DNA from 2 places in the Paenibacillus sp. FSL M7-1414 genome. Region 2 is predicted to be linked to the other one. Evidence: predicted binding sites of a transcription regulator. Region 2 holds the regulator's gene; the other holds the start of a gene.
The links. The regulator LexA, encoded in region 2, represses DNA repair genes until DNA is damaged. The targets are predictions, from matches to a motif close to CGAACATATGTTCG.
Positions count from the first base shown of each region.

Region 1: the regulator LexA is predicted to act here: its motif matches at 3,942-3,955, upstream of MHH92_RS16125 (DNA polymerase IV).

Region 1 covers NZ_JBBOOS010000001.1:3,719,923-3,728,739, forward strand. Annotated here, with positions in the region: gene licT (BglG family transcription antiterminator LicT) at 1-208, shown strand, start outside; gene MHH92_RS16115 (beta-glucoside-specific PTS transporter subunit IIABC) at 355-2,220, shown strand; gene MHH92_RS16120 (glycoside hydrolase family 1 protein) at 2,234-3,694, shown strand; gene MHH92_RS16125 (DNA polymerase IV) at 4,002-5,219, shown strand; gene MHH92_RS16130 (YolD-like family protein) at 5,216-5,563, shown strand; gene MHH92_RS16135 (hypothetical protein) at 5,565-5,933, shown strand; gene MHH92_RS16140 (SPL family radical SAM protein) at 6,298-7,131, shown strand; gene MHH92_RS16145 (winged helix-turn-helix transcriptional regulator) at 7,328-7,684, opposite strand; partial or broken gene MHH92_RS16150 (ester cyclase) at 7,842-8,233, shown strand; gene MHH92_RS16155 (amidohydrolase family protein) at 8,317-8,817, opposite strand, start outside.
Region 2 covers NZ_JBBOOS010000001.1:4,009,907-4,018,723, forward strand. Annotated here, with positions in the region: gene MHH92_RS17390 (carbohydrate ABC transporter permease) at 1-179, opposite strand, end outside; gene MHH92_RS17395 (ABC transporter permease) at 192-1,121, opposite strand; gene MHH92_RS17400 (HAD family hydrolase) at 1,710-2,501, opposite strand; gene MHH92_RS17405 (hypothetical protein) at 2,530-3,039, opposite strand; gene MHH92_RS17410 (DUF896 domain-containing protein) at 3,165-3,374, opposite strand; gene MHH92_RS17415 (LysM peptidoglycan-binding domain-containing protein) at 3,470-3,847, opposite strand; gene lexA (transcriptional repressor LexA) at 4,145-4,771, shown strand; gene MHH92_RS17425 (aldehyde dehydrogenase) at 4,876-6,177, opposite strand; partial or broken gene MHH92_RS30610 (IS200/IS605 family transposase) at 6,860-7,006, opposite strand; gene MHH92_RS30615 (transposase) at 6,981-7,109, opposite strand; gene MHH92_RS30620 (IS3 family transposase) at 7,530-7,838, opposite strand; gene MHH92_RS30625 (transposase) at 8,065-8,289, opposite strand; gene MHH92_RS17440 (DUF5412 family protein) at 8,398-8,772, opposite strand.

The DNA of each region.
Region 1 (8,817 bases), 290 kb from region 2:
TGCCTATCGTCTGTTTAACAATACGGTGATGAAAAGTAATGATAACGATTTCCTCAATATTATTAAAGAAAAATATAAGCTAGAGTACCAATGTAGTCTAAGAATTGCGCAGTTGATTCGGGTAGACTATGGGAAAGAATTAACCGAAGACGAATTGGTGTATTTAACTGTTCATATCAAAAGGGTGACTGATGAAGAAAGGGATTGACCCATCATCGCTCCATAATGACTATACTAGGATTGTTACTGGTGATGCAGGCAAGACCTAGAGTTCCATCGTGTATAGAGCATATCTATATTCGATAGAACTCTAGGTCTTTTTTTGTAAAATAATACATTGAAGGGGGAACAAAAATGAAACATGAACAAACGGCTACCGACATTCTAAAACTTGTTGGTGGTGAAAAAAACATTGAAAGTGTTACACACTGTGCTACCAGGCTGCGCTTTAACTTAAAAGACGAGTCGATTGCGAACAACGAAGCACTGAAAAACGTACAAGGAGTTGTGGGCGTTGCCAGTAGTGGAGGTCAGTATCAGGTCATTATTGGTAATGAGGTCAACAACGTCTATAAAGCCCTTGCGCAGCTAGGGAACTTTACAAGCAAGAATGATGCTCCAACTGTGAAAAAAGGAAAAGTCTCTACTGTTCTGGACACGATTTCCGGAATCTTTACACCCATCCTACCGGCGATGATCGGTTGTGCCATGATTAAGGCAGTTCTTCTTATTTTGAAAACCTTTGATCTCGTTGACCTTGACGGTCAATTTAATACGATTATGACTTTCGTCGGGGATGCGGCTTATTACTTCTTGCCAATGCTACTCGCCTGGAGTGCTGCTGTTAAACTTAAAGCTAATGTGGGCTTTGCTTTAACCATTGCGGGTATCTTGTTACATCCTAGCTTTTCGGCGTTAATGTCTGCAGGTGAGCCTGTTACGTTCTTTGGTCTGCCTGTCACACAAGCGACGTATTCTTCTTCCGTTATTCCAATTATTCTAGCCGTATGGATCCTGTCATATGTGGAACGATTTGCTGAAAAGTATTCTCCTTCCGTGATCAAATCCATTTTGAAACCTTTAGTTGTAATCCTTGTTATGGCGCCTCTAACATTAATTATTCTAGGACCATTGGGTGCAATTGCCGGTAACTATCTTGCTTCTGCTGTATCCTATGTCAATACACACGCAGGATGGTTAGTGTCTGGTATTATTGGCGGCGCATTCCCTTTCCTGATTCTGACGGGGATGCACTATAGTTTGGGACCCGTTGTCCTCACTGCTTATGCACAAACAAAAACCGATGGCATTGTTGGCCCAGGTATGCTCGTACACAATATTGCTCAAGGTGCAGCTGCGCTCGCGGTCGCATTAAGAACCAAAAATAAAGCGTTTAAACAAGTTGCTTACTCTACTAGCGTAACTGCGCTGTTAGGAATTAGCGAACCTGCATTGTTTGGTGTAAATCTACGGTTAAAAAAACCACTGATCGCTGTTGTCATTGGTGGTATTGTAGGCGGAATATACGTTGGCTTGTTCGGTGTAGCTCGATCTGCTCTAGGCATTGCCGGCTTGGCTACGTTACCAGCATTTATCACAGATAATCCATGGAACCTAATCCATGCAGCAATTGGTCTGGTCATTGGCTTTGTTGTTACCTTCTTGATGACGCTTATTTTAGGATTTGAAGATGTTCCTGAGGATGGAGAGGATCAACGAACACCAGCCAATTCATCTTCAACAAACCGTGTGCCTGTTGTTAGTGTTTCTGAACATGTGCTCATAGCACCAATGACTGGTCGAGTTCTAGAGTTATCAACAATAAAGGATGAAGCCTTTGCAACTGGAGCTATGGGAAAAGGGATCGCCATTGAACCTACAGTTGGAAAGCTTGTTTCACCAGCCGATGGTGTAATATCCGCGGTATTCCCTACCTTCCACGCAATGGGTATTAGCTCGAATAATGGCGCTGAACTCCTCGTGCATATTGGCATGAACACGGTGAAGCTGAAAGGTGAACATTTCAAGGTACATGTGCAAGAAGGTGATGAAGTAAAAGCTGGGGATTTACTTATCGAATTCGATACAGATGCAATAGCCGCCAAAGGTTATGATCTGACTACACCTATTATTGTTACGAATTCAGATGACTTTACAGATGTAATTGCTATAGACAAACCATCGATTACGATCGGGGAAAAACTAATTAAGATCATATAAGGAGGAATTTCCAATGAAGAACACAACCGTATTCCCAGACTCTTTTATGTGGGGCGGCGCAACAGCGGCGAATCAATACGAGGGTGCCTGGAACATTGATGGTAAAAAGGCAAGTACAGCAGATATGATGACGGGTGGAACGCATACTATTCCAAGACGGATCACTAAACACATTGAGGAGGGTGTAAACTATCCTTCCCATGAGGCAGTAGACTTTTACCATCATTACAAAGAAGATATCCGTCTGTTTGCAGAGATGGGCTTTCGATGCTTCAGAATGTCCATTGCTTGGTCCAGAATATTCCCTAACGGGGACGATGTAACGCCAAATGAAGCAGGACTTCAATTTTACGACAAGGTGTTCAGTGAACTGAAAAAGTATAATATTGAACCTATCGTTACAATCTCACATTACGAAGCTCCGTTTGCCCTAACTGAGAAATTCAATGCCTGGGCTTCCAGAGAAATGATCGATTGCTACGTACGGTATTGTGAGACCATTTTCACCCGTTACAAGGATGTCGTGAAGTACTGGATTACATTTAATGAGATCAATAGTTTAATTGTTCCAGCAGGTGCATATATAGCAGGGGCATTATTAGTTGATGATAGTGGTGTATTTAACAATACGGTTGTGGATAGTACGCAATTAAGATTCCAGGCTTTACATCATCAATTTATAGCAAGTGCAAAAGCTGTCAAACTTGCTCATGAGATTAATCCGGCGTTCCAAATCGGTTGTATGATTAATTATAGTCATGGTTACGGAAGTACATGTAAACCGGAAGATATGTTGAAGGCTCTGAGAATGGATCAGATTAACAATATGCTGAGCAGCGACGTGCAAGTTAGAGGGGAATACCCTGACTTTGCCAAGAGATATTTTAATGAGAACAATATTCAGATTGAGATGGCAGAAGAAGACGTAGAAGTGCTAAAACAAGGCTGTGTTGATTTCTATAGCTTCAGCTACTACAAGTCTCATGTAGTGGGTACCCGTCCAGAAGGTGATGAGACCCAGGGGAATGTCTTTGGTGGATTCAAAAATCCTTATTTGAAGGCAAATGATTGGGGATGGCAAATCGATCCAGTTGGACTTCGTTACGTCCTCAATCATGTGTACGATCGGTATAGAATCCCTATAATGATCGTTGAAAATGGTCTGGGAGCGGTTGATGTCATCAAAGAGGATGGCTCTATCCATGATACGTATAGGATCAATTTCCTGCGAGATCATATCGAACAAATGAGAGAAGCTATCCTCGATGGCGTTAATCTTATCGGCTACACGGCTTGGGGTTGCATCGACATCGTTAGTGCCTCAACTGGCGAAATGGAGAAACGCTACGGATTCATTTATGTAGATAAGGATAACGAGGGCAGAGGTACCCTGAAAAGAAGTAAAAAGGACAGTTTCCACTGGTATAAAAAGGTGATTGAATCCAACGGGGAAAGATTGGATTTGGAAATATAATTTGCAATCGAACGAAAGATGATCCAATCTTTAAATCCTATCAAATAGACCAAGTACTTATCACTTTGTGAGACAAGTACTTGGTTTTTTGTGCATCAATAATAAAACTAAAAATTAATTATTTGGATGGCTACAGTGGCTGACAATATCCAGTCTACAGTTCATTATGGTGTCCAAGGGTTTTCAAAAGCTAATTATAAATATTTACCTCTTGCATAAAGAACGTGTGTTCGGTCTATAATATATACAAACATACGTTCTCAAAAGTACAGGAGTGATTACAGTGTTGACTAAGCAACGAACCATTATGCTCATTGATATGCAGAGCTTTTATGCTTCAGTCGAAAAGGCAAAAATGCCTCAATACAAAAATAGACCATTAGCTGTTGCGGGAGACCCCGCAAGACGCTCTGGAATTATCCTAGCCGCTTGTCCACTAGCCAAAGCGAAGGGTGTGTCTACCGCGGAACCACTCTGGCAGTCTCTTCAGAAGTGCCCTGAACTGATCATTGTGAGACCACACATGCAAGAATATATCGAAGTATCCACTCAAATCATGTCCATTATTGAAGAGTTCACCGATCTGGTCGAACCGTACAGTATAGACGAATTATTCGCTGATTTTACAGGGTCTATGCATCTATTCGGTAATGATCCAGTCGATTTGGCCAAGCAAATTCAAGACAAAATCTATAATGAAACAGGCGTTTACGCGAGAGCTGGCATTGGTGAAAACAAAATCATCAGTAAATTATGCTGTGATATGATCGCTAAAAAAGCAGAGGGGGGTATTTTCCACTTAAAAAAGGAGGAGTTACACCTCCATATTGGAGATAAGCCCATCCGCGATATGTGGGGGATCGGCTCAAGAATGGAAAAACATCTGTGGAAGATGGGCATCCGAACCATTAGAGACCTGGCGAATACGCCTCTTTCCAAATTAAGAAGTAAGTGGGGTGTTAATGGAGAAGTCATCTGGCGAGTCGCAAATGGACTCGACAATTCGCCGGTAACCGTTAACACGCACAGTACACAAAAAGATATCGGAAACGGAATGACCCTGCCTAGAGATTTCACAGAGGCTTGGGAGATCGAAGTGGTTATTCTCGATATCTGCACAGAAGTATGCAGAAGAGCCCGCAAAAAGGGACTGATGAGCAGTGTCGTATCCGTAAGTGTATCTGGAGCGGATTTTGACCACCCCACTGGTTTTCACAGGCAGGTTAAACTGTCTGATCCTACAAACATAACCGTTGATGTATGCAAGATAGCCAAACGCATATTTCATCAACACTGGGATGGGCAACCTGTGCGCCGTGTAGGCGTATCCCTGTCTCAATTATCCAACGCGGATACATATCAACTTTCTTTTTTTGATGATCAAGAGCAGAAACGGGCCATTGATCAGGTTATGGACGACATTAAGGATCGATTTGGCGACATTGCCATTCTACGAGCGAGCTCCATTACGGCTGCGGGTCAAGCGATCGATCGAGCATCTAAAATTGGGGGGCATTATAAATGAGCAAAAAACTGGAGGCCAATGGATTATGGGAATCGAGCCGCATGATGCTTCCTCAACATAAAGAACGAATTATACAGCATCGTACTCAAATTCATTATCAAGCGAAGCCGCTGATCCATGAAGATGAGTGGGAGATTATTACACAAAATATAGATATGTCGCTCAATTATACATTGCAAGCCACCTTTGAAATATTTACTGAGTCAGGCAATCGGGATATACACGGGATCGTCACTTCAGTCAGTACCTTTGGAAAGAAAATCAAAATTGAAATGGAGAATGGATTTGAATGGGTCGATTTTGATCAATTGGTCGCTGTGAAACTTGAAGAAGGAGGCGTATAAAGTGCGACAGACTTTCGAGGAACTTTCACTCGTGAAGAGGGTGGTAGAGCTCCCTTATCTGTTAGGTGCTCTGGAGGTAGATAAGCATAAAATATACGCTTCAAACTTTAAGATGAAATCTGTGTATGTTGACTACTTGGACGGTACCCAAAAGAAAATTGCTTTAGAAATGTACAAATCGAAACAAAGGCTAAAGGAACATCATATTAAAATCATAGATGAAGTGAGATCCGAACTGAGTCTAACGGTAGATTATTCGGTGAGAGGTTACATTCATAAAATGACATTATTATGGAGCAAAGTGAAAGTGGATGTAACCTTAATGCTTACCGAACATATGAACGTTGATATTACTGAATTGCCCACATGAACATGGAAAATAAGAGTCTAACTTATGGGTGCGGCAACAAATACGAGCAGATCTTTCGGTAAACCGGGAATCACAAAAAAGATAAATAAAGAGGCAGAGTAAACTATGTTTGGATGTCAAAGATAAAAAACTTCATTATTATAAATCTGCCCCTGTATTCAGTAAGGACATTCAAAAGAAAAGCCACGAAGGAGGAGGAATAGCAGCAGGTTTAAGACAGTCGAGAAATCAGTAGGATGCCCAATTTCCCGGTTCGCTTGCGGGACGTAATTTTCAAGTCGTCATTTCAAGTAGCATGAGAAATTTTAAGATAAAACTCAAGAGGAGAAGTGGGCGTAAAAGTAATTGAGGGGATGGTAGCGTCATGCCAATTGAAATCAAAGACATTGTGTCTAAGAAAATATTAAGTGAAGTAAAAGGTTATCTAGATATTGGTTTTACTCATTCACTAAATCCCTATACGGGTTGTGCATTTGCTTGCGAATACTGTTACGTCAGAGAAATGCCTATTCAAAAGTTTAAGGATATTCCTTGGGGATCGTGGGTGGATGTCAAGAAAAATGCAGCAGAAAACTATCTAAAGGAAGTCTCTCTTCTAAGACGTAAAAATAAACCCATAAGTATATTCATGTCATCAGCCACAGATCCTTATCAACCTGTAGAGCAGAAGGCAAACATTACAAGAAGCCTGTTGGAAGAAATGGATAAAAACCCACCAGATTCACTTCAAATTCAAACTAGAAGCCCGCTGGTTGCCAGAGATCTTGATATACTGCTGAAATTAAAGGAAAAATGTAGAATTATGGTTTCAATGACAATCGAGACAGATCGCGAAGACGTGAAACGAATTTTTTCGCCCTATGCTCCTGGAATAGATTTACGAGTTAAAGCCTTGAAAAAGATAAATGATGCAGGGATACATACACAAGTATCTATTTCCCCTGTGCTACCTTTTTCACCTAATTTCGCTAACATGTTACAAGGCATAACTGATCGAATTTGGATTGATACGCTATTGATTGGTGATGGTCAAATGGGGATGAGATCTAAGCGGTTAGGGATGCCACAATTATTTGAGGCGAACGGCTGGGAGAAATGGTACGAGAAAAGAATTCATCTGAAAGTCGAAAAATATTTTAAGGCAAGGTTTCCATCTGAAATTATTCATGTATCCAAAAACAGTGCATATCCATTTTGATTTTAAATAGCCATTCATTTAATGAGGATCTTGCCCGTTTTTTCTTCATGCAATAGAATTATTGCAGAAACTGGTGTTCGAAGATCAACTCTCTCATACGAGTCAATGGAGGACGTATGAGTCCTCCATTGATTTAACTTGAAGATGTAGAGGGATTCATTTTATTTTGAAATGACCGTGGAGTAACAATTTGACATCATTCACTCTGATGAATATCGTTTGGAAGTTCATCATTGAGTTTCTGGTACCCGAGCCCCCATGTTTCCATAGAGAATATAATTGGCTTCAGTGAATTTCCTAAATCACTTAAGCTGTATTCGGCTCTCGGAGGGACTTCTGCAAAAACAGTACGAATGACAATTCCATCCTCTTCCATTGAACGCAAATTTTCAGTGAGAACCTTTTGACTGATCTCAGGTATACTTTTACGAAGTTCTCCGAATCGATGAGTTCCCTTCAAAAGATCCCTCATAATCAATAACTTCCACTTGTTACCTATCAATCCAACTGTCGTTGCGACGGGACACAACGGCAACTCTTTTTTTGAAATCACTACATTATCGCCTCCAATAGTTACTATTAGTATCCTATATAACAAAAAGGTGCCTACTTACCAATTATCTAAAGTAGCGATAAAATTTAAGTGAAGGCATATGCTCACGAAAATAGAAAGGGGTTTAAATATGACGATTACAGAAAACAAACAATTGATGTATCGTTTCACGAACTTCATTAATACGGCAAGCAAGGAACTTGCTGAAGAATTGATTGCTCCAGATGCTGTTTTTTATGTACCTATGCAAAAAGAACCAATGAATGGTCCAAGTGGTTATCTCTCCATAATTCATATGATGAGATCTGGTTTTTCCGATATACAATGGACTGTTAAGGAGCTGGTAGCAGAAGAGGATCTAGTAGCAGCTCATTTTGTCATGAAGGGCACACAAGACGGAGAGTTTCTCGGGTTTCACCAACGAGCAAAAAAATCGAAGTAAATGCAATGAATTTTTATCGGATCTCTAATGGCCAAATTATTGAAGAGTATGGTCAACCCGATATGCTTGGCTTGCTTCAACAAATAGGGGCAATTCCAAAAGCATAATTAGATTAAAGTCGAAGAGGGACTGCATTTTTGCAATCCCTCTTCTTAGTGATTTTACAATTAGGAAATATAAACTACTAGTTTTAGCCTAGTTTTTGCGAACCATTGAACCACACGGATTTGATTGACAAAGTATCTGAAATATTAGTGATCGGATCACCGTTTATGAGAATAAGATCAGCACGTGCACCTTCGGTAATCCGGCCACGATCTTGTAGACCAAAGCAACGGGCCGGTTTGGAAGTAGCCGACTGAAGAGCTTCAATCGGAGTGAACCCAGCCTTCACCAGCAGCTGCATTTCGTGGTGAACACTGGCCCCATGAGCAAGGCCACCAAGGTTCGGAACGGGAACCGGTGCGACATCCGTCCCTACAAGAATATCAACTCCGGCACGGTGAAGATCCATCACATTTTTGAAGCTGTTCTCCATATTGCCTTGTGGGAATGTATTGAAGCTTGAGTTCAAGATATCGATCCAATCCGGACTTAATTTGGAATGAACTCGTGGATCATTAGCCAATTCTGATGCCGGATTACCTATAATCGATGAATTCAACACCAAGCACGGTGTAACAAAAACTCC
Region 2 (8,817 bases):
TATGTCTCCACATTGAATCCTCTTGGGAACAGACTAACCTTGCCTGAATTAATATAGGACTCACTACTGAAGGATTGAGCCACGACATTTAAGAATGGATAAAGCGTTATAAATACCACGAACAGCAGAAAGATGACATTGAATACTTTAAATACCTTGTAAGATCTGGATTCCTGCATGGTGCTCCTCCTTTACCATAAGCTTCTTTGTGTCAGTCTGCGTGAAATGGCATTTACGGAGAACACCAGAATCAGACCGATCAGCGATTCGAACAAGCCAATTGCGGTAGCATAACTGAAGTTACTGGATTCCAGTCCAACCCGATACAGGTAAGTGGAGATCACATCAGATGTCTCGTAGATAAGCGGATTGTACAAGAGTAAGATTTTTTCAAATCCAACAGCCAGGAAATTACCCATGTTCAAAATCAATAACGTCACAATCGTTGGCAAGATCCCTGGTAACGTTACATGAATCGTTTGCTTCCACCGATTGGCACCATCGATACGCGCAGCTTCATACAAAGAATCATCAATGGTTGTCAGTGCAGCCAGATAAAGAATTGCCCCCCAACCCATACCCTGCCATACCTCGGAAGTGATATAGATTGTTCTGAACCACTCAGCCCGCTGCATAAAAGGAATATTGTCTCCGGTGAAGAAAGCCACCAGTCCATTAATGGAACCATTCACTGCTGTCAGCTGCAGGATCATACCCGCAACGATAACGATAGACAGAAAATGAGGCAGATATGACGCGGTCTGTACAAACTTTTTGAATCGTTTACTCTTCACTTCGTTAAGCATCAAGGCAAAAATGATTGGAACCGGGAATGTAAAGAGCAATGCAAGTCCGCCCAACATCAGCGTATTACCGAATACTCTCCAGAAGGTAGGGTCCTCAATGAACATTTTGAAGTATCTTAATCCAACCCACGTTTCTCCAAATATACTTCCCCCGGGAACAAAACGTCTGAATGCAATCACATTACCAATCATCGGTCCATATTTGAAAATAAGGAGATAAATGATGGGAAGGATTAATAGTGAATACAGCTGCCAGTCTTTGCGAAACAAGGTTGCTGCCGTTCGTAATCTGCTCTCTTTACGTAAAGATGTCATGGTTAACGTTGTTTTAGCGGTTTCCGACTCCATGTGTTTTCACTCCGATCCAGGACTTGATAAGTAAGAGTAATTCATGTACAATCTCCATCGTTTCTCCTCTTGTAGAAGACAACAACTCCTTTAACTTCACCCCCACTACCAAATAGATAATTGCTAAATGTAAGCGATATCAATTTGATGTATTATGTAGAATCACACAATCCAATGTGCTTCACATCATTCATTAGCACTTACTAAGTGGTGTGATTTCCAAATCGGAAGAAGATACTCTAAAATATTAAGCGCTTACAATCAGTCGAAAATAATAAGCAATAACTCCCTGCCTCCATTTAATGAAGTAAGTCAAAAAGATATTGCTTTATGACAATCTAAATACTAGTCATACTAGTATGTTAGTTATATTCTAATCCAGCTTCCCTCTAATTTCAATAACTTTTAGCAAAAAAATGGAGATCTCTTTTAACAAGGTAATTTACTCAACAAGCTCAAATAAAAAAACATTGGTAACTTCAAGAACGATATCATCGTTCATTGAAGCTTCCAATGTTTCAGGGTGCTGAGGAAAGATGTTATAACTGATTCCGCTTAGAAATTAGCAATAAGCTGATTTAATTCCGATAAATGTGTTATTTCATGGTCTGGCGCATACGTTTCATTGTTGGTCTTATGCTCACGGTTAATCCATACGGATTGGATGCCAGATGATAAAGCACCACGAATATCAGTCGTTAACTTGTCTCCAACCATCATGCTCTCTTCGGGTTTAACACCCAGTTTACTCAAAGCATGTTCAAATATCGACGGATCTGGTTTTCCTTTTCCGAAGTTACCCGAGATAATAATCTCATCAAAGAAAGGAGTTAATTCAGGTACACCATCCAACTTCTCTTGTTGCAAAGCAGGACAACCGTTTGTTAACAGCAACAGTTTGTACTTTCCTTGTAACTGACGCAAGGTATCCATCGTTTCTTCGTATACATGAGGTCTGGATCTCCGTTCTACTCCAAACTGCGCGGCAAGTTGTTCAGCAAGATCTTCCCGATCTATACCCAACTTCAACAAGCCACGACGCCAGGATTCTTTACGGTAAACTGGAGCAAGTTGTTCCAACTGACGGAACTCAGGTTGATCCCCACCAGTAAAGTTAGCCCAAAGGCCTTCAAACGGATTGATTCCAATCATTTTGGTAAAAGGAAAGGTTTCATATGATTCATACAGTCCACGTGCCTCATTACGAACAGCTTCTTCAAGTTCTTCTGGTTTAACCCCAGACTCTTTCGCTGCGATTAGACAAGTCTCATGAAAAGCTTCTCGAACACTACGCTCATCCCATAATAAAGTATCATCTAGGTCGAACAAAATCGCTTTTAACGCCATTCCGATCATCTACCCCTTTATGCAATAATTACTTTTCGACGGTTTCCACGGTGATCTGGTGTGCTTTAGCAAACTTCAGCAAACGTTCTGCAATCGCATCTGTATCGTAACGGTTCAATAACTTGGTGAACACCCATCTTTTCCCGCGACTGTTATGTTCGATAACAACTGTACCTGGTTCAATTCGGAATTTGACGATATCGTCAACCCCAATTGAACGTTCACGATTACCCTTCGTCGTTATAATCCGATTACTGCTAATCTTGATGTATGGACGACGAAGCATGAAGATGACTGCCAAAAATACGTAAAGCAGCATGGTCACCCAGTCCCAAGTTGTCATTGGAGCTTGCACAAGGAACGTGCTCATAAACAGATACAAAAAGGCGAGACCAATCAAAAATATAGGGAACAAAAGACTGCGTCCCTTAAAGACTTCTTCACCTGGTGTACCTGTGATTGGTTGACCACTTTTTTTGCGTTGCTGATTTAACTGCTTGGAATTTTTCTTAACCGTTCTCTCGAACGAACGCGACATGAGAATCCCCCTTATGTGTCTTTGTATCGGCTTACATAACTGTAAACCAACATTTCCCCCTATAAATTGCACACTCAAAATAACAGGAAGAAACCTAAATATCATAATGATATCATTAGGTTTCGTTAGTGTTTGAGTTTGCCTTGGTGGCCTTTGTCATTCTCATCATCAACAATCTCAATGGTATCCAGTTGTTGTCTGAAATTACTGCGAATATTGCTCAAATAAATCTCTCTTAACTCGGCACGTTCAGCAAGTTCTTCCTCCGACAATCCAGTGGACTTTTGCTTACGAGCCAATTCGTTAATGCGTGCTACCAGACTATCTATATCCAAGCTTGTCCCCTCCAAAAATACAAAGTCATATTAACTTTGCCATTATAAAGGCTGCTTGTCAAGTTGACACGCGCTAACACTCATTGATGTGCATTTTATTCTGCAAATTGAGGTAGAGCTAGTACTTGACCCACTTGGATGGAAGTTGTATGAAGTTGATTCACTTTCTTAATTGCTTCTATATAAATACGTGTATCCATATTCGTCGGTTTATGTTCCAAAGAAATACTCCATAATGTTTCCCCTTGTGAAACAGCTATCTTTCCTCCAGGCAGAACATCATTCTCATTGCCAGCAAAAACAGTTAAAACGGTGCTGCATCCAATAAATATAATCATAGAGGTAATGGCTACCTTTAACATCCATGAAGAAATCTTGAAACGCGCTAAAACCTTCTTGTAGTTCCCTATGTTAGACTTCACCAGTTCCGAATTGATTGGTTCATAAATGCTTTGATAAGTAGAATATCTCATTAAATACCCGCCTCCAAACGTTTGTTCCTATCTGTTGAAATCAATATAACACGAACACTTGTTTTGTTCAATAGATTTTTAGAACAATTGTTCGCTTCTTTTTTAGAAGGAACAATATCTTATTTCAAGTACTTTTGCAAAACATTTGCAGTATTATGCTCTGACTTTTGGACAATTTCTGTTCTATAAGTTAAAAAACACTGATTTAATGCTATTTTATTTAGAACTTATGTTTGTACGAACGGAGGTTCTATGTTATAATTTTCCCAAACGTTACTAAAATGGGGTTGATACGGTATGTCGAAGATATCCAGCAGGCAGCAGGCTATTCTGGAGTTTATACGAAATGAAGTCCGGTTGAAGGGGTATCCTCCTTCCGTACGGGAAATTGGTGAAGCGGTTGGACTGGCTTCCAGCTCAACAGTACATGGACATTTGGATCGTTTGGAGAAAAAAGGTTTGATCCGACGCGACCCTACCAAGCCAAGAGCCATTGAGCTTTTGAGCCAGGAAGAATCTGAGCATTCTCATCAATTTGCTCATAGCGTTGCACGTATTCCTGTTGTTGGTAAGGTTACAGCCGGGGTTCCAATCACTGCAACCGAGAACATTGAAGACTACTTCCCTCTTCCTACACATTATGTAGGCGAACAGAAAGTGTTTATGCTTTCGGTAGTGGGAGATAGTATGGTGGAAGCTGGAATCGTTAATGGAGATTATGTTATTGTCCGCCAACAGCAAACTGCTGATAACGGTGATATCGTCGTTGCAATGACTGAAGACGATGAAGCTACAGTGAAAACGTTCTATAAAGAGAAAGATCATATTCGCCTTCAACCGGAGAATGCGACCTTCGAACCTTTACGTTTGAAACACGTTAGTATTCTGGGTAAAGTCATTGGCCTTTTCCGAGATATTCATTAATATTTAACTTGAGTAACAAAACTAGATGTAATGAAATACGAAAGAGGTTGCCCTGATGAACAGGACAACCTCTTTTTTCATGTTTATGTTATTTTAGCGGCTAATTATTTACTTCGTTTCAAAATACTCTTGTGATGCGAGAACACATCAAAGCTCTGTTGTCCGTGATATGAGCCCATACCGCTCTCTCCTACACCACCAAACGGGAGATAGTGTGAAGTCATATGAGAAAGTGTGTCATTAATACATCCACCACCGAAGGATACCTGATTCAGAACCTGATCCTGCAGTTGCTCATCCTGTGTGAAGAGATATAGTGCCAATGGTTTTGGCCGGCGAACAATCTCATCCAGCATAGGATTCAGGTCACTGTACGTAAATACAGGAAGAATCGGACCGAAGATCTCTTCTTGCATGACAGCTGATTCCCAGTTCACATCACCAATTACCGTCGGCTCAATAAGCAACTGCTCACGTACAGAACGCCCACCAATTAGTGTTTTGCCATCTGTGAGGAATTTCGACAACCGATCAAAATTACGCGCGTTGACAATATGCGGGAAATCAGAGTTCTGTAACACATCATCCCCAAATTTATCTTTGATCTCTGCGCTAATCAGATTGATCAGTTCATCATGAACTTGTTCATGCACAAGCAAGTAATCCGGAGCGACGCATGTTTGCCCTGCATTCAGGAATTTACCACGAACAATACGTTGGGCCACCAGCTTCAGATCTGCATCACTATGGACAATAGCAGGACTCTTACCACCCAACTCAAGAGTTACAGGAGTCAAGTGCTCCGCAGCTGCCTTCATAACAATGCGACCAACACCTGTGCTGCCTGTGAAGAAAATATAATCAAACTTCTCTTTCAACAATGCTGTGCTAGCCTCAACTTCGCCTTCCATAACCGCAATATACTCCTGAGGGAAGATCTCCTGAATCAGATCATACGTCAGACGAGATACGGCTGGTGTTAATTCAGAAGGCTTGATAACTGCACAGTTACCGGCTGCAATTGCTCCAATCAGTGGACCAAAGGCCAGTTGGAAAGGATAGTTCCAAGGTGCAATAATAAGAGCCACTCCGTATGGTTCAGGGTAAATGGTACTCACCCCATCCGGCATAGCCGAATTGGTTGGGACTTGTTTTGGTGCAGCCCATTCCTGCAGGTGTTCTAATGCAAAATCCAGTTCACCCAGAACAATGCGAATCTCGGAACCGTAAGCTTCCGCCTCTGATTTGTTCAAATCTGCCCGAAGTGCATCTTGAATCCGTTGCTGATACTTTTCAATTCCTTTTCTAAGATGTTGAAGCGCATTAATCCGATACTCGATATTTTTCGTTTGTCCTGTATAAAAAAATGTACGTTGTTCTGTCACAAGTTGTTTTGCCTGATCCATATTAACATCTCCAATTAATTATTTAAAATTAAATTGCTCAAAATTTAATTAAAGTATACCTCTTCTATATGAAACTTTCAACATACAAATGAAACATCCATTTGTATTTATTTGAACGATGGTTGGAATTTTGAAAGAGTGAAAGCTAGTATTCCTTTCTATTTCGTGGCTATCAGAATTTCTAAGGAAGTTTGATTTAAATCTTTACTTTCGACAGTTTAATGTACTGTAGAAAGAATTCTATTTTCAGTTTCTTTTTCTAGGTTACTAGATAAATGATGAAAATGATTTTGCGCTATTACTAACATAAAGTGTTAAAGTTCATCAAATAGAGTTCTAATTACAATATATAAAAAAACTCCCCTTTCATTAATAAAAAAGAGTTTTACATGTTTACATTTATCTAAATCGACGAAAGAATGTGTTTTGTTATAAAGGTAAGCCTTGGTTACAGATAAACATAGAATTGTTTTGTGGGCTGATAAAGGATAATTTGGGGGCATTTGTGGGAACTTTGGTTTTTCATTAAGTATGTAGTGACTTGCCCACAAAAATCAAGAACACCCGTTTGATGTGTGATTTTCCTTAGGATATAACCCTTTTTTTCTAAACTGCACCTAAAGACGCTAGCCTGTTCAGGCTCAGTGTTATTTGTCACTTTCATTTACCAGTTAAACTGATTTTACTTCTTTTTGCTCTTGCTACTGCTACTGCTAAATGGATCTTCGTATTCTTTTACACTCAATTTATCTAACGCTTGATCATTTGCTTCTTGTTCACGAATATACTTTCATACAGTTGCTTCATTTAGGCCTACTGTATTTACATAGACGTCTAAAAATTTCAATTAAATTGTTTCTCACTTGATTATAGAGTTCTTTCCGTCTATACTTCGGGGTAAATACAATGTGGTATTCGTACATCCTGGTCATAACCTTTTCAAGAAGACTGTACAAAAAAGACAAGATTAAGCTGCATCCGTTTCCCCGTATTCTACTGGGAACGGTCGTTTAGTTTTTTTTCTAAAATCGGTTTTGGTTGCAAAACAGTATTCGCTCACTTGTTGTTCAACCTCTGCTTTATCTGCAGCCATATTCAAGTATATTTTCTCGTGAGAGAAAAAGGACTCGATACAAGCATTGTCTGGGCAATTTCCACGCCTGGAGTGACTGCCTAATATACCGAACTGTTTCAGTTTACGGTTAAAAGGCTTTGAGGTATATTGAAATCTTGATCCGAGTGCAAGATTACGCCACTCAGATTTACATGTTGACGGAGTCTATCCAGAGTTTCATGAACCAAAGCAAGGTCGTTTCGTTCAGAAAGATGCCACGTTACAATTTCATTATTGTTTAAATTCTGAATAACAGAGAGATACACAATCCGTTCTCCAGCGCGAATATAGGGGATGTCTGTAACCAGCTTAGTTCGTGGTTAACCCGCTTGAATTGGCGCTCTAGCCGATTTGGATTCACTACAGAAGCTTGCTTCCCAAAGCATCGACGCTTTTTTCGAATGACTGAACAGATCTCTAAGAGTTTCATTAATCCATACACCTTTTTGTAATTAACCATCAGACCTTCTCTCCCGAAAGCCACCGCCATTCGAAGGCAGCCAAAGTAGGGATGAACGCGATGAATGGCAAGCAGATGCGATTCCAATTCATGTTCTTTTTATCTACGTTCACTTATCGCCTGTCTACTTATTCTCCACTTATAATAGCCCGAACGGGAAACCGCAGCTAACTTCAAGAGCCAAGTCAGGTCATGGCGCGCTCGCAGGTCCTCTATGATTTGGAATCTGGCAGCTTTACTCGTCACTCCTTGTGTAGATTTGGATACTGCTTTTTAAGTATTCAATCTCCGCCCGCAAATAGGCCATCTCTTCTTACATACTGGAAAACGTTGTTATAGGGCGTCCCTGTTTGGATGTAGCAGGTTCTAGATTCATTCCCTGTTTCGATTTCGCTACCCCTTGTACCAGAGATTTATTTTGAATATCCAAACGTTTCGCCACTTCACGTATACTCATATTTTCCTTGTTGACTAGCCGGACCGCCTCCAATTTAAATTCCAAGGAGTACCGACCGAAAGTTTGTCCTATTTTAGCCATGAAAAATCCCCTTCGTTTGGCAAGATTAAGTCCATCTTAACAGATGTCTTTTTTCTTGTGTACTAAAAGGGGATAATACCAAAGAATAGGCTTTTTACATTTACTTATTTACTCTTTCTTCCTGTAATCATACACATCGTCAGGAAGATTTAGTTGTACACCATTAATGGTTACAATATCGTTACTTTCCCAGATGATAGACGCCTTTTCAACTTTATTTTGGAAATATATAATTTTATTTGGTTTTGAGCCATCATTGTATTGAAGTTCACATAAAATAGCTAACGAAGTTGTTGCTCCTGCATCAGAATTCATCGCCTTAATCGTAAATTTACCATTGGGTGAAACTGATTCTGATATAACTTCCCCTTTTGGAAGTCGTTCTAAGTCATAGTACCAATTCCACAAGGATACAAAAGCAATAGCTACTGCTAACACAAAAAAAATACTTATCCCAAGAACTTTTCTCTTTTTATTTTTCACTGAATCCTTATTCCTCCAATCTCTACTTAAAATAAAATATACCTC